4 regions of the Streptomyces sp. NPDC015139 genome follow, and region 1 is predicted to be linked to each of the others. Evidence: riboswitches for the same ligand, from Rfam matches in the RefSeq annotation. Region 1 holds a riboswitch; each other region holds the start of a gene.

Region 1 (3,746 bases):
TCGTGACGGGCACCGAGGCGACCAGGCCGATCGACCCCACCAGGGTGCGCACGATCTCCTCGGCCACCAGCTCGCTGTTGGCCACGGCCCCGACGCTGCTCTGCGCGATGGAGAACAGCAGCAGCAGCGGCAGCGCGGCACCGGCGTAGGCGAGGACCAGGGTGTTGACGACGGATGCGATGTGGTCGCGGCCGATGCGGATGCCGGCCCGGTACAGCCCGCGCCAGCCCATCGCCGGATTGGCCTCGTGCAGCTCCCAGACGGCCGACGTCTGCGTCACGGTGACGTCGTCCAGCACGCCGAGCGAGCCGATGATGACACCGGCCAGCAGCAGACCGCTCATGTCGATCGACGGGTAGAGCCCGTGGATCAGACCGGTGTTGTCGTCCGTGTTGCCGGTCAGGGCGGCCCAGTCGATGAACTCCGAGCCGAGGACGCCGATCAGCAGGAGGGAGACCAGGGTGCCGAGCACCGCGACCGACGTCCGGGCCGACAGCCCGTGGCACATGTAGAGCGCGATGAGCATGATCGCGCTCGCCCCGACGACGGCCACCAGCAGGGGATTCGAGCCCTGAAGGATCGCGGGCAGGATGAAGAAGGTGAGCACCACGAAGCTCACGGCCAGCGCGACCAGCGCCATGACCCCGCGCAGCCGGCCCACCACGACGACCGCGATCGCGAAGATCCCGGCGAGCAGCGCCATCGGGAACTTCCGGTTCACGTCCGCCACGGAGTACTGCAGGTTCTTGGGCGCCGCGGGCTCGTAGGCGACCACGACCTTCTCACCCTGGTGCAACTGCCGTGACTGGTCGGGCTGCACGATCTCGGTGAACGTACGCCGCTCGTCCTTCCCGGTGTCGACACGGATGGTCGCCTTCTTGCAGGTGCCGCCCGTCTCCTGTGCCCCGGAGCCGCCCTCGGCGGTCGTGTCGCCGGCCGGGGTGCCACCGGAGGCGTTCACCGACTTGCAACTCACCTCGACGACCCGGGTCACCGTGGCCTGCTGGGTCTGCCGGTCGAAGCCGACGCCCGTGCGCTTGTGCGACGGCGCTCCCCCGGGCCACAGCACCACCAGGCCGACCAGGACAGCCGCGGTGAACGGCACCAGGATCGCCGCGATGACCTTGCGCAGATGCCGGGAGACGGGCGCGGCGGGCCCATGGCTGTGGCTGTGGCTGTGGCCGGGCGTCTGAGGGCCGGTGTGCGCCTCGCCGTGGCCGTGGTGAGGGTGGCCGTGCCCGTCACCCGCCTCCTGCCCGCGGGAGCGCCCGTCCCCCCGTCGGCTGCCCGCTGCCGGGCTGTCCGGGCGGCGCGGCTCGGGCGGCTGGTACGGGTACTGCTCCATCCTGGTCACCGCCAGATCATCGCAAGAACGGCAGGGGCCCACTGTTCACCGCGCCACATATGACGCTAGCGTGGAGGCACCTTTGCACACGCGGGAGCTCGGAGCACCGGGCTGAGAGGGCGCTGACCTCCGTATTCGCGATGTTTCACGTGGAACGACGTCTCACGGGAAGCATCGGCCGACGGAAGCCGCTGCGTCGACCGCCGAACCTGTTACCGGGTAATGCCGGCGTAGGGAGTAGGTCTCATGACCAACAAGGACGCACGCACGCCTGCCTCCGTTCAGGGTGAGAAGACCCAGGAGGCCGGGAAGTCCATCGGCTGGCACAAGGCGTACGTCGAGGGTTCGCGCCCCGACATGCGGGTGCCGGTCCGTCAGGTGCATCTCACCAACGGGCAGTCGGTCACGCTGTACGACACATCCGGCCCGTACACGGATCCGCTCGTCGACACCGACGTCCGCAGGGGACTGGCGCCGCTGCGGGAGAACTGGATCATCGGCCGCGGCGACACCGAGGAGTACGCCGGCCGTCCCGTCCGTCCCGAGGACGACGGCATCAAGCACACCTCACCGCGCGGCGGGCTGCGGAACCTGGACGCGGTCTTCCCCGGGCGTCCGCGGCAGCCGCGCCGCGGTCGTCGCGGTGAGGCGGTGACCCAGCTCGCGTACGCGCGCCGCGGGGAGATCACGCCGGAAATGGAGTACGTGGCCATCCGGGAGAACGTGTCCCCGGAGGTCGTCCGCGAGGAGATCGCGGCCGGCCGCGCCGTGCTGCCGGTCAACGTCAACCACCCGGAGATCGAGCCGATGATCATCGGCAAGCGCTTCCTGGTGAAGGTGAACGCCAACATCGGCAACTCGGCCGTGACGTCCTCCATCGAGGAGGAGGTCGAGAAGATGACCTGGGCGACCCGCTGGGGCGCCGACACGGTCATGGACCTCTCCACCGGGCGCAACATCCACACCACCCGCGAGTGGGTGCTGCGCAACTCCCCCGTGCCCATCGGCACCGTGCCGCTGTACCAGGCCCTGGAGAAGGTCGACGGCAGGGCCGAGGAACTGACCTGGGAGATCTACAAGGACACCGTCATCGAGCAGGCCGAACAAGGTGTGGACTACATGACCGTCCACGCCGGGGTGCGGCTCGCGCATGTACCGCTGACGGCCAACCGCAAGACCGGCATCGTCTCCCGCGGCGGTTCGATCATGGCCGCGTGGTGCCTGGCGCACCACAAGGAGTCGTTCCTGTACGAGAACTTCGAGGAACTGTGCGAGATCCTCGCCGCCTACGACGTCACGTACTCGTTGGGCGACGGCCTGCGGCCCGGCTCCATCGCGGACGCCAACGACGAGGCACAGTTCGCGGAGCTGCGCACGCTCGGGGAACTCAACCGCATCGCCAGGCGTTTCGACGTACAGACGATGATCGAGGGCCCGGGACACGTCCCGATGCACAAGATCAAGGAGAACATCGACCTTCAGCAGGAGATCTGCGATGAAGCTCCGTTCTATACGCTCGGCCCGCTGACGACGGACGTCGCGCCGGCGTACGACCACATCACCTCCGGCATCGGCGCCGCGATGATCGCCTGGTGGGGCACGGCGATGCTCTGCTACGTCACGCCCAAGGAGCACCTGGGCCTGCCCAACCGGGACGACGTCAAGACCGGTGTCATCACCTACAAGATCGCCGCCCACGCGGCCGATCTCGCGAAGGGCCACCCGGGCGCGCAGGAATGGGACGACGCGCTGTCCGACGCACGCTTCGAGTTCCGGTGGGAGGACCAGTTCAACCTTGCCCTGGACCCCGATACGGCACGGGAGTTCCACGACGAGACCCTCCCGGCGGAGCCCGCCAAGACGGCCCACTTCTGCTCCATGTGCGGCCCCAAGTTCTGCAGCATGAAGATCTCGCAGGACATCCGCCGCGAACACGGCGGCAGCAAGGCCCAGATCGAGGAGGGCATGGCGCAGAAGTCGAAGGAGTTCGCTGCAGCGGGCAACCGGGTGTACCTGCCGATCGCCGACTGAGCGGTGCGGGGAGCGACGGCCCGGGTGTGGCCGGGCTGTCGCTCCCCGCGGTGTCGGGGAGGTACCCCTGGGCCTGCGCGCACCGCAGACTGGCGGCATGACAGCGAGATCGATGAGCAAGGGCGCGAACGTTCCCGTCGGCTCCGCGGCGGTGCGCGCCGAGTTCGCCTGGTCCGAAGGGCCGGGCGTGCCCGACGCCGATGCCTCGGCGCTGTTGCTCACAGGGGCGGGGCGCGTTCGCGACGACGGTGATTTCGTCTTCTACAACCAGCCGCGGCACGGGTCCGGCGCCGTCAGTCACCTCGGAAAGCAGCCGGGAGGGCCGGGGCGAGGCGTCACGACGGACACGGTCGAGGTGGATCTGCGGGCG
Region 2 (3,746 bases), on a different contig from region 1:
CCACCCGGTGCTCCTCGGCGGTGGCATCCCGTTCTTCCCCCGGCACGAGCGCCGCGTGGATCTCGAACTCGTCGAGACCCGCACCTTCAGTTCGCGAGTCGTCTACCTCCGCCACCGGGTGACGCGCTGAGCCGAGTCCCCGGAACGCCACCGCACACGATCCGCCCAGCCGGGGCAGGCAACTCCCCGAGGAGGAGCGGGCGCGGGTCAGGACCGGCGTCGTACGCGCAACGGCGCATAGACGAGCAGCGCCGCGAGGAACGCGACGGGGTAGGCGAGGTCGGCGCTGTGCAGGGCCCGGGCGACCGGCCCCACGTACAGGCTGGTGCTCATGAACGGCACCGCCACGGCGAAACCGACGACGAACGCGGTGACGGCCGGCCACCACGGCTGCGGCGCGGCGTGCTCCTGCGCCAGGTCGACCGGGCGGTCGCCGCGCGCCCGTGCGCGGGCCACCCAGTCGACGATCACGACCGCGACGAACGCGGGGATCCAGTAGCCGACGAACAGCAGCACGTTCTGGAAGCGGGCAGTGGTGTCAGCGGCGTGCATCCACAGCACGAGCGGGAAGCCGAGCACCGCGGCGAGCGCGGCGGCGACCGGCCGCGGCAGCCGCACTCCGATCGTCTGCAGCGCCAGCGACCCGCTGTAGTCGTTCATGGCGTTGCTGCACAGGGCCGCGACGGCGACCGCGAGGAGTCCGAACGCGCCGAGCGCGCCGCCGCCGAGCAACCGGTCGACACCGCGGGCGGTCTGGTCGGTGAACTCAGCGGCGCCCCACAGACCGAGTGCCTGCACGGCGACGAAGGACACGCTGACACCGAGCAGGGTGCACCAGAACATGCTGGAACGCGACGCCGTGCGGGGCAGGTAGCGGCTGAAGTCACTGGCGTACGGGGCCCACGAGAGCGCGAGACTCAAAGCGATGGTGCAGGTCAGCACGAACGCTCCCGCCCGGTCGGCGCCGTGCACGGTCGCGGCCGTCGCGGGCTGGGTGCCGTGCACGAGCTTCACCGCCAACGCGGCGAACGAGGCGGCGAGCGCGAAGGTCATCACCGTCTGCAGGCGGTGGATCGCCTCGTACCCGATCACGCCGAGCGCCCCCTGGGCGATGAGCATCACCAGGACGCCCAGCCAGAACGGCCAGCCGAACAGCTGAGCCAGCGCGTCGCCCCCGAACAGGCCAATCAGGGCGTCCCAGGCGATGGAGGACAGCCACTGCAGGGTGCCCGGCAGAGCCACGGCCCGTCCGAAAGCCAGCCTCGCCAGCGGGAGTTGGCCCGCCCCGGTCTGGCTGCCCCAGGTTCCCAGGTAGGCCGTGGGCACCGCGCCCAGCACGGTGCCGAGCACCACGGCGAGCAGCGCGGTGGCGAAGTCCAGTCCGAGGGCCGCGCCGACCGTACCGGTGAAGACGCCGGTCATCGTCAGATTGGGGGCGAACCACACGGTGAACAGCCGGCGGGGGCTGCCGTAGCGAGCGTCCTCGGGCACCGGCGCGATGCCGCGCGCCTCCACTCGCAGATCGCCGGGGGCGGTCGGCATCCGGCCGTCGAAGACGCCCCGCGCCTCGGCGACGGCCGTCTCTTCATGGGCATACGGCAACGACATACGACATCCCTCCGCCAGTCCTAACTGGTTCAGGTTCAACGGGTGTGATCTCAGCCCCCGTGCGGGGGCACCCCGTGTCCAGGTACGCCGGCCAGAATAGCCCGGTCCGGTGACCGGTTCCGGTCGGGGGAGGGGGATGGGGAGGGTGAGTGCCCCCCCCGGAAACGTGCGGCGCCCGTCCGACTGCCCGATACCCGCGTGTGTGTAGTCGGTCAGCCACCCTCCGTAAGAGTTCTTGCCGCGTGAAATGCCGCTCTCGACGCGTCGCCGCCGTCGTGGGGTGGGCGCGGGCCGCTGAGGCCGGTCACGCCGGAAGGCGGCGGCACACGCGTGCAGCCGCCCTCCTGAGAATGCCTAACTACCTGCGGTTCCCCTCAGCCCTGCACGAGTACCGTGCACCAGACCTCGTTGTGGTCGCCGATGCCGCAGTCGCCGATCTCCCCGCTGCGGATCTTCGTCCAGACCCCCTTGGCCCGCCAGTGCCAGGTACCGACCCGCGAGAACCGCTCGTGGTAGCCGTGCGTGGCGAACGTGAAGGCGTCGACGTCCTTGCCGGTGCCGTTGCCGCCCCGCGTTCCGTTGCCGAACGACTCCTGCTTGCACTTCGCGTGCTTGAACTCGCTCCCGGTGCCGCCGCCCCAGTTCCACACGTCGCAGTAGTGCGGGCCCTCGCCGAGACTCATCGTGTAGTGCATCGTCTCGCCGGTCCGGTTCTTCACCGCGCCGCACAGGGGACCCACACAGCCGTCCGCGGAGGCGGTCGTCGCCCCCGCGACGACCGCTCCGGACGCCATGAAGGCGGTCGCGACGACGGCGACGGCTGTCCGGTTGGCGCGGGACATCATCTTGCGCATGACAATTCCATTCTCTTGTTGCGTCGGGTTGGTCACGTCTGACGCGACTGCCGGCAGGGCGGGCGGATACGCCGCTCCCGGGAAGGCTCCGGGGGCGGACGTCGGTGTTCTCCGCGGCACGCGGTGCCTGCCGCGATCCGCCTGACGGCATGTGAGCTGAGGATCTACGGTGAACCTTGCGGAAACCTTGTGACGGCCGCCCTGCCGGCGGCCCAGGAGCGAATGACGGAGGACCGAGGGCATGCCGGCCCTGCTCGGCGGACGAACACCCCAACGCGCAACGGCCGTTCCCTCCTCCCTCCCGCGTGAGGCGCGATGAACCTGCACCTGCTCGGACCTTTGGAACTGCGCGTCGCGGGACGCGCGGTCGACATCGGGGAGCCGCGTCGCCGAGCAGTCCTCGCGGCGCTGGCGGCCGACACCGGCCGACCGGTCCCCGTGAGCACGCTGGTGGACCGGGTCTGGGACACCGCCGCGCCCAATGGGGCCCGCTCGGCCCTCTACTCCCACATCAGCCGTCTGAGGCGGCTGTTCGACGGCGCGGCATCCATGGACGGCGTGGCGCCCACGGCAGGCGGTGACGGGGCAGCCGTACCCAGTACGCCGCTTCGCATCGCACGCACCTCCGGTGGATACGTCCTGGAGGCGGACGAACACGCCGTCGACCTGCTCCGTTTCCGCTCGCTCGTCGTGCGGGCGCGCGAGCCGCATCTGTCCGACCAACGCCGCACCGAGATCCTCGGAGAGGCGCTGCGACTGTGGCGCGGAGTGCCGTTGGCGGGGCTGCCGGGGGCGTGGGCGGAGCGCACCCGTACCGCCTGGACACAGGAGCGTCTGGAGACGACGCTCGCCTGGGCCCACGCCCTGCTGGGACAGGGGAAGGCCGAGGAAGTGCTCGCCGTCCTGCGGCCCTTGTTGGCGGAGCACCCGCTGAGCGAGCCCCTCGCCGTGCTGCTGATCCGCGGTCTGGCCACCAGTGGAAGAGCGGCCGAGGCCGTGGACACCTACACCAGGATCCGCCGGCAGCTCGACTCCGATCTGGGCGTGGCTCCGGGCCGTGAACTGCGGTCGGCGTACGAGGAGATGCTGCTCGGCACCGGAAAGCAGGCGCCGGCGGGGACGGGGCCAGGCCCGGCCCCGGTCAGTTCACCCGCCCCGACCACTGTCCCGATACCAGCCCAACTCCCCCTGGCTGTACACCACTTCAGCGGCAGGGAAGAGCAACTTGCCGAGCTCACACGGCGCCTGGTCACCGCAGAGGGCCCGGAGGCCGGGACGGCAGCG
Region 3 (3,746 bases), on a different contig from region 1:
AGCCTGCGCGCGAGCACGGGATCGTCGTTCGTGTACGGCAGCACCGTGAAACCGTCGTCGACCAGCGTCTCCGCCGCGTCCAGCAGCTCCACCGGGTCCGGCAGCAGGGTCCGCTCGTCGGCGATGACCTCCAGCTTGACCAGGTCGGTGCCCAGTGCCTCCCGGGCGAGGCGCGCGGTCAGCACGGCCTCCCCGGCGGTGAAACAGCCCGCCGTGTTCGGCAGCACGCGGATGCCCAGCTTCTCCAGCACCGACAGCACCGAGCCGTGCACGGACGGGTCCACCCGCCGCATCGCGACCGTGGTCAGCCCGGTGCCGGAGGCGGTCAGCGCCCGCTCCAGCACGTCCAGACTGGGCGCGCCGCCCGTGCCCATGATCAGCCGGGAGTCCAGGTGCACACCGCCCAGGACGAAGGGGTCGTCGGCCATCGGTTCAGCCTCCCTGGACTGCGGTGAGTACTTCGACGCGGTCGCCCTCGGCGAGCGCGGTGGTCGCCCACCGGCCACGCGGCACGACCGTCTCGTTGACGGCGGCGGCCACCCCGGAGGGCGCCGCGGTGAGGGTGCGGACGAGGGCGTCGAGAGCGGTGCCCGGGGCGATCTCCCGGTGCTCCCCGTTGACGGAGACGGTGAGGCTGAGGGTCATGCGGACTGCTCCATGAGACGTGCGGGCCGCTCCGGCGGCGGGGCGGTGAAACGCTGGGGCGTGAACGGGCGGGCCTCCTCGGGGAGGTCACCGGTGGCCAGCGCGTGCGCCAGCACGTCCCCGGTGACCGGTGTGAGCAGCACGCCGTTGCGGTAGTGCCCGGTGGCCAGCAGCAGTCCGTCCAGGCCGGACGGGCCGAGCAGCGGGGCGTTGTCGGGGGAGCCGGGCCGCAGTCCGGCCCGGGTCTCGGTCAGCGGGAGCTCGGTGATGCCCGGGACCAGCTCGTGGGCGTCGCGCAGCAGCTCGTACACGCCCCCCGCCGTGACCGTCGTGTCCCAGCCCAGCTCCTCGGTGGTCGCGCCGACGACCAGCTCGCCGTTCTCGCGCGGCACCAGGTAGACGTGGCTGCCGCGGACCACGGCCCGCACGGTCCGGCTCAGGAACGGCGCGAACCGCCGGGGCACGGCCAGCCGCAGCACCTGCCCCTTCACCGGCCGGACCGGCGGCAGCAGCGCGTCCGGCACGCCCGGGAGGCGCCCGCTCATGCTTCCGCCGGCGAGCACGACCTGCTCCGCGCGCAGCTCGGTGCCGTCCGCCGTGGTGACGCCGGCGGCCCGCTCGCGCACGACGTCGAGCCGCTCGGCCCAGGTGCGGTGGAACACCACCCCGGCGTGCTCGCACGCGGCCACCAGGGCCGTCGCCAGCCGCCGCGGGTCGATCTGATGGTCGCCGTCGACCCGCAGTCCGCCGCGCACCCCGGGCGCCAGCATCGGCTCGAGACGCCGGCAGTCGCGCCCCGACAGCCACTCCGACTCCAGGCCCGAGCGCTGCTGGAGCGCGTGCAGTTCCCGCAGGTCGGCGCGGTCGTCGGCGTCCAGCGCGACCGCGAGGGTGCCGCACCGGCGGTAGCCCAGGTCGTGGCCGGTCAGCTCGGACAGCTCGGCCGCGAAGCCGGGATAGCGGCGCGCCGACTCCAGGTTCAGGGCGAGCAGCGTCTCCTCGCCGTAGTGCAGTTCCGTGACCGCGGCGAGCATCCCCGCCGCGACCCGCGCGGCCCCGCCGCCGGGCTCGGGGTCCACCACGGCCGTGGTGAGCCCGCGCTGCGCCGCGCGCCAGGCCGTGACCAGACCGATGATCCCGCCCCCGATGACGAGGACGTCGGACGTACGTGACGACATGGGCGTCCAGCCCCTCCCTTCGCCGGCATGACCCGGATCAGGTTCGTACGGTCGGAGGCCGCCAGCCTCCCTCTCAGCCCGGTGCGTCCGGGCTCCCGCGAGTGCTTGTACGGTGGCCACCCTAGCCCGCCCCGCTCGTCACCCGTAAGGGAGCCCTCCGGCATGCACCGCTCGCTCGACGGTCTGATCCTCGCCCCCGTCGCGGACCAGGCCCCAGGTCAGGTGGGTACCCGCACCCGGTTCGCCTACCACGAGAAGGACGGCGAGGTCTGGGCGGAGTACGCGGGCGGCGAGGTCGTGCGCGGCCATCTGGTCGGGACCCGCGAGGGCGACCGGCTGGACTTCCGGTACGTGCAGCTGCGCACCGACGGGACCACGGCCTGCGGGCACTGCGTGTCCACCGTCGTGGAGCTGCCCGACGGCCGGCTGCGGCTGGAGGAGACCTGGGAGTGGGAGTCCGCTCCGGGCAGCGGTACGAGCGTTGTGGAGCAGGTCACCGAGCACGCCCCCTGACTGACGTTTCGTCAGTTGTCTATGGTGATCGGGTGAGCGAGCAGACACCGCAACAGGGCACGTCACAGGAACGGCGCGTGGTCGTCGTGGGCGCGGGCATGGCCGGGGTGCAGACCGCGGTCGCCCTGCGGGAACAGGGCTTCGAGGGAGCCGTGACCGTCATCGGCGCCGAACCGCACCAGCCGTACGACCGGCCGCCGCTGTCCAAGGCCGTGCTGCTCGGCACGGCCGAGGGCTCCGCCTTCGACGTCGACTTCGAGTCCCTCGGCGTCGAGCTGCGGCTCGGCTGCGAGGCGCAGGGCCTGCGCCCCGCCGAACGCGTGCTGGACACCGAGGCGGGCCCGGTGCCCTACGACGTCCTGGTCCTGGCCACCGGGGCCGAACCCATCACCCTGCCCGGCACCGAGGGCGTACCCGGCGTGCACCTGCTGCGCACCCTGGACGACGCCGAACGGCTGCGGCCCGTGCTGCTCCGGCAGCACGACATCGTGGTCGTCGGCGCCGGCTGGATCGGCGCCGAGTTCGCCACGGCCGCCCGGGAGGCGGGCTGCGCGGTGACCGTCGTCGAGGCCGCCGACCGGCCGCTCGCGGGTGCCCTGCCCGCCGAGGTGGCCGCGCCCATGGCCGCCTGGTACGCCGACAGCGGGGCCGAACTGCGCACCGGCGCGCGCGTGGAGCGCGTCGAACCGGGCGCGGTGGTGCTGACCGACGGCACCCGGCTGCCCGCGGGCGCCGTCGTCGTCGGCATCGGCGCCCGCCCGGCCACCGGCTGGCTGGCCGGCTCCGGCATCGAGCTGGGGCCGCACGGCGAGGTCGTCGCCGACGCCCGCCTGCGCACCGGGGCCGAGGACGTGTACGCGGTCGGCGACTGCGCCTCCTTCCCCTCCGCCCGCTACGGCGAGCGGCTGCTCGTCCACCACTGGGACAACGCCCTCCAGGGGCCCCGCACGGTCGCCGCGAACATCCTCGGCGAGACCCCGGCGCTCTACGACCCGGTGCCGTACTTCTGGTCCGAGCAGTTCGGCCGCTTCGTGCAGTACGCCGGGCACCACGCCGCCGCGGACCGCCTGGTGTGGCGCGGCGACCCGGCCGGCCCCGCCTGGTCGGTGTGCTGGCTGCGCGAGGGCCGGCTGGTGGCGCTGCTGGCGGTGGGGCGGCCCCGCGACCTGGCCCAGGGCCGCCGTCTGATCGAAGCGGGCCGCCGCATGGACCCCGAGGCCCTGACCGATCCGGCCCGCCCCCTGAAGAACGCCAGGGCCGACTGATCGGCGCCGGGGCGGGGCGACCGGCGCCGCGGTCGGCCGCCGGCATCGAGCGGCACCTCGGGTGGAGCGCCTACCCTAGGACTCGTGACCGAGATTGACGCAAAGATCGATGCTCTCGTCCCCGCCTGGCTCACCCTCCCCGACA
Region 4 (3,746 bases), on a different contig from region 1:
GGTCCACACGGCCTGCACGGGCGCCACCAGGAACGTACCGCCGTCGGAATCGGTCAGGGCCCGGTAGTAGCCGAGGCCCCAGCCGTCGAGGGAACGCCGGACGAGTACGGCGAGCGGCAGGAGCAGCAGCACCGCGACGGTGGCGAGGACCCCGGCGAGCAGCGCCCGCTGCCCGAACCCGCGCGGCCGGCGGGCGGTCGTCCTCGGGTCGACCAGCCGCAGGGCGGTCTCGCGCCGCCGTACGGTCCAGGCGTGCACGGCGAGGATCGCGCCGACCGCGGCGAACTGGACGAGGGTGAGGACGGCGGCCGTGGACAGGTCGAAGACCTCGGAGGTCTGCCGGTAGATCTCCACTTCGAGGGTGGAGAAGGCCGGTCCGCCGAGGATCTGCACGACCCCGAAGGAGGTGAAGGTGAACAGGAACACCATCAGGGCGGCGGCGGCCACGGCGGGCGCGAGCGCGGGCAGGGTGACCCTGCGCCAAGCGGTGAGCGGTGAGGCGCCCAGCATCCGGGCGGCCTCCTCCTGGCGGGGGTCGAGCTGGGACCAGAGCCCGCCGACCGTGCGGACGACGACCGCGTAGTTGAAGAAGACGTGGGCCAGCAGGATCGACCACACCGTGGTGTCCAGCCGTACCCCCCACAGCTCGTCCAGCAGCCCGTTGTGCCCGACCAGCGCCAGGAAGGCGCTGCCGACGACGACGGTGGGCAGCACGAACGGAACCGTGACGACGGCCCGCAGCAGCTGTTTGCCCGGGAAGTCGAGGCGGGCGAAGACATGGGCGGCGGGCAGCGCGAGCAGCAGGGTGAGCGCGGTGGAGGCGAGCGCCTGCCAGGTGGTGAACCACAGCACGTGCCGGATGTCCGGCTGGGTGACCACGTCCACGATCCGCCCGAACCGCCAGGCGCCGTCCGCCTTCAGCCCGCGCGTGACGATCGCGGCCACGGGCCAGGCGAAGAACAGCGCGAAGAACGCGACGGGCAGGGCCATCAGGCCGAGCCGCGCCGCGCTCCCCCGCCGGGACACGGCTACCTCAGTACGAGCGACGTCCACGACTTGACCCACTGGTCGCGGTTGGCGGCGATCTTCCCGGGCGCCATGGTCTCGGGGTGCTCGGCGGCCGGGCCGTACTCGGTGAACTCGGTGGGCACCGCGGCTCCCCGCACCACCGGGTAGACGTACATGTTCAGCGGCATGTCCTCCTGGAACTCCTTGGAGACCAGGAAGTCGATGAACGCCTTGCCGCCCTTGGTGTTCCGCGCGTTGTCGAGCAGCCCGGCGAACTCGATCTGCCGGAAGCAGGTGCCGGTGGCGACTCCGGTCGGGGCGGTGCCGGGCCGCTTCTTGGCGTAGATCACCTCGGCGGGCGGCGAGGAGGCGTACGACACCACGAGCGGGCGGTCACCGCCGGCCTTCCTGCCTCCGGTGGAGCCGGAGAACTCCTGGGAGTAGGCCTGCTCCCAGCCGTCGACCACCTTGACGCCGTTGGCCTTGAGCTTCTTCCAGTAGTCCTGCCAGCCCTGGTCGCCGTACTCGGCGGCGCTGCCGAGCAGGAAGCCGAGGCCGGGCGAGGAGGTGGCCGCGTTCTCGGTGACGAGGAGGTTCTTGTACGCGGGCTCGGCGAGGTCAGCGAAGGTCCGCGGCGGGGCCAGCTTGTGCTTGCTGAACCAGGCCTTGTCGTAGTTGACGCAGATGTCGCCGTAGTCGACGGGCGTGACCCGGTGCTTGTCCTTGTCCAGCTGGTACGACGCGCCGACCTTGTCGAGGCCCTTGGCCGTGTAGGGCTGGAACAGCCCGTTGTCGAGGGCGCGGGAGAGCAGGGTGTTGTCGACGCCGAAGAAGACGTCGCCCTGCGGGTGGTCCTTGGTCAGGATGGCCTTGTTGACCGCCTGACCGGCGTCGCCGTCCTCGAGGACCCTGAGCTTGTAGCCGGACTGCTTCTCGAAGTCCCGCTGCACCTTCTTGGAGACGGCCCACGAGTTGTGGCTGACCAGGGTCACGGTCCTGCTGTCACCGGACGACTTGCTCTCGCCGGAACCGCACGCGGACAGGCTGATCAGGCCGAGCCCGACCGCCACGGCCACGAAGGTCTTGTTGTGCACTGGATGTCCTCCTGGGGGTTGGCCAGGAAGAGACGCGGCCCCGCCCGGGTCCCGCGAGGGGGCCCGGGCAGGGCGCAACAGCTTGAGTGAAAGACCGAACTTCCTACCCAGAATGACCTGGGCGAGGTTCAGAGGGTCTGCGGCCCGATTGCCGCACTCTCAGCGCTGTGGCGCTCCCCTGTCGGAATATGAGGTTGTCGGAACGTGGCCAGATTACCGCTCGGTCGCCGCGAGCTGACCGCAGGCTCCGTCGATCTCCTGGCCACGGGTGTCCCGGATCGTGACGGGTACGCCGTGCGCGGCGATGGCCTCGACGAACGCCTTCTCGTCCTCCGGCCGGGAGGCGGTCCACTTGGAACCGGGCGTCGGGTTGAGCGGGATCAGGTTGACGTGCACCGGCTTGCCCTTGAGCAGCCGGCCGAGCCGGTCGCCGCGCCAGGCCTGGTCGTTGATGTCACGGATCAGCGCGTACTCGATCGACAGCCGGCGGCCGCTCTTCTCGACGTAGTCGAACCCGGCGTCCAGCACCTCGCGCACCTTCCACCGCGTGTTCACGGGGACGAGGGTGTCGCGCAGCTCGTCGTCAGGGGCGTGCAGGGAGATCGCGAGCCGGCACTTGAAGCCCTCGTCGGCGAACCGGTGGATGGCCGGCACCAGCCCGACGGTGGAGACGGTGATACCGCGCTGGGACAGACCGAGCCCGTCCGGGGCGGGATCGGTCAACGCGCGGATGGCGCCCACGACCCGCTTGTAGTTGGCGAGCGGCTCGCCCATCCCCATGAAGACGATGTTGGACAGCCGCGCCGGACCGCCGGGCACCTCGCCGTCGCGCAGCGCCCGCATGCCGTCCACGATCTGGTGGACGATCTCGGCGGTGGACAGGTTCCGGTCGAGGCCGGCCTGGCCGGTGGCGCAGAACGGGCAGTTCATCCCGCATCCGGCCTGCGAGCTGATGCACATGGTGACCCGGTCCGGGTACCGCATCAGCACGGACTCCACGAGCGTGCCGTCGAACAGCCGCCACAGCGTCTTGCGCGTGGTCCCCTGGTCGGTCGACAGATGCCGTACGACGGTCATCAGCTCCGGAAACAGCGCCTCCTGCAGCCTGCCGCGCGCCCCGGCGGGGATGTCGGTCCACTGCTCGGGGTCGTGCGCGTACCGCGCGAAGTAGTGCTGCGAGAGCTGCTTGGCACGGAACGGCTTCTCCCCGATCTCGGCCACCGCGTCCTTGCGCTCGGCGGGCGAGAGGTCGGCGAGATGCCGCGGCGGCTTCTTGGCTCCGCGCGGCGCGACAAAGATGAGTTCTCCGGGCTTAGGCATAGCGTTACCAGTGTCGCAGATCCACATGGGTGACCCGGCGGTGTGGCTCGCTCGACCGGCCTCAGCAGGGGGCTGGGCGTGGCGTAGGCCCGCGTGCGGTGCGGCTGGGGCGCTCATAGGCTGACGGTGCTCGGGGCGACTGCGGAGGTTGGTCATGCCCCGAACCATCTGGTCAGGCGCCATCTCGTTCGGCCTGGTCACCGTGCCGATCAACGTGGTCGGCGCCACGGAGGACCACAGCATCCACTTCCACCAGTACCACCTGGAGGACATGGGCCGGGTGCGCTACCGCAAGGTGTGCGAGCTGGAGGACCGCGAGGTCCC

The links. Region 1 has a riboswitch for thiamine pyrophosphate ahead of thiC (phosphomethylpyrimidine synthase ThiC). Riboswitches for the same ligand answer to the same signal wherever they lie in the genome.
Region 2: it holds a riboswitch for thiamine pyrophosphate, as region 1 does, so the genes downstream of both, ACF08B_RS29690 (purine-cytosine permease family protein) here and thiC (phosphomethylpyrimidine synthase ThiC) in region 1, are expected to answer to the same signal.
Region 3: it holds a riboswitch for thiamine pyrophosphate, as region 1 does, so the genes downstream of both, thiO (glycine oxidase ThiO) here and thiC (phosphomethylpyrimidine synthase ThiC) in region 1, are expected to answer to the same signal.
Region 4: it holds a riboswitch for thiamine pyrophosphate, as region 1 does, so the genes downstream of both, ACF08B_RS27575 (thiamine ABC transporter substrate binding subunit) here and thiC (phosphomethylpyrimidine synthase ThiC) in region 1, are expected to answer to the same signal.

The regions. Positions count from the first base shown of each region.
Region 1 covers NZ_JBIBUW010000002.1:751,196-754,941, forward strand. The annotation lists gene ACF08B_RS07940 (YibE/F family protein) at 1-1,345, opposite strand, end outside; TPP riboswitch at 1,426-1,599, shown strand; gene thiC (phosphomethylpyrimidine synthase ThiC) at 1,592-3,376, shown strand; gene ACF08B_RS07950 (VWA domain-containing protein) at 3,474-3,746, shown strand, end outside.
Region 2 covers NZ_JBIBUW010000012.1:233,147-236,892, forward strand. The annotation lists gene ACF08B_RS29685 (dihydrofolate reductase family protein) at 1-130, shown strand, start outside; gene ACF08B_RS29690 (purine-cytosine permease family protein) at 208-1,608, opposite strand; TPP riboswitch at 1,598-1,693, opposite strand; gene ACF08B_RS29695 (hypothetical protein) at 1,983-2,462, opposite strand; gene ACF08B_RS29700 (tetratricopeptide repeat protein) at 2,778-3,746, shown strand, end outside.
Region 3 covers NZ_JBIBUW010000005.1:173,720-177,465, forward strand. The annotation lists partial or broken gene ACF08B_RS15720 (thiazole synthase) at 1-428, opposite strand, end outside; gene thiS (sulfur carrier protein ThiS) at 433-645, opposite strand; gene thiO (glycine oxidase ThiO) at 642-1,823, opposite strand; TPP riboswitch at 1,821-1,932, opposite strand; gene ACF08B_RS15735 (hypothetical protein) at 1,986-2,336, shown strand; gene ACF08B_RS15740 (NAD(P)/FAD-dependent oxidoreductase) at 2,369-3,601, shown strand; gene ACF08B_RS15745 (Rv2175c family DNA-binding protein) at 3,686-3,746, shown strand, end outside.
Region 4 covers NZ_JBIBUW010000011.1:96,449-100,194, forward strand. The annotation lists gene ACF08B_RS27570 (ABC transporter permease) at 1-990, opposite strand, end outside; gene ACF08B_RS27575 (thiamine ABC transporter substrate binding subunit) at 1,029-2,102, opposite strand; TPP riboswitch at 2,185-2,292, opposite strand; gene rlmN (23S rRNA (adenine(2503)-C(2))-methyltransferase RlmN) at 2,316-3,422, opposite strand; gene ACF08B_RS27585 (Ku protein) at 3,577-3,746, shown strand, end outside.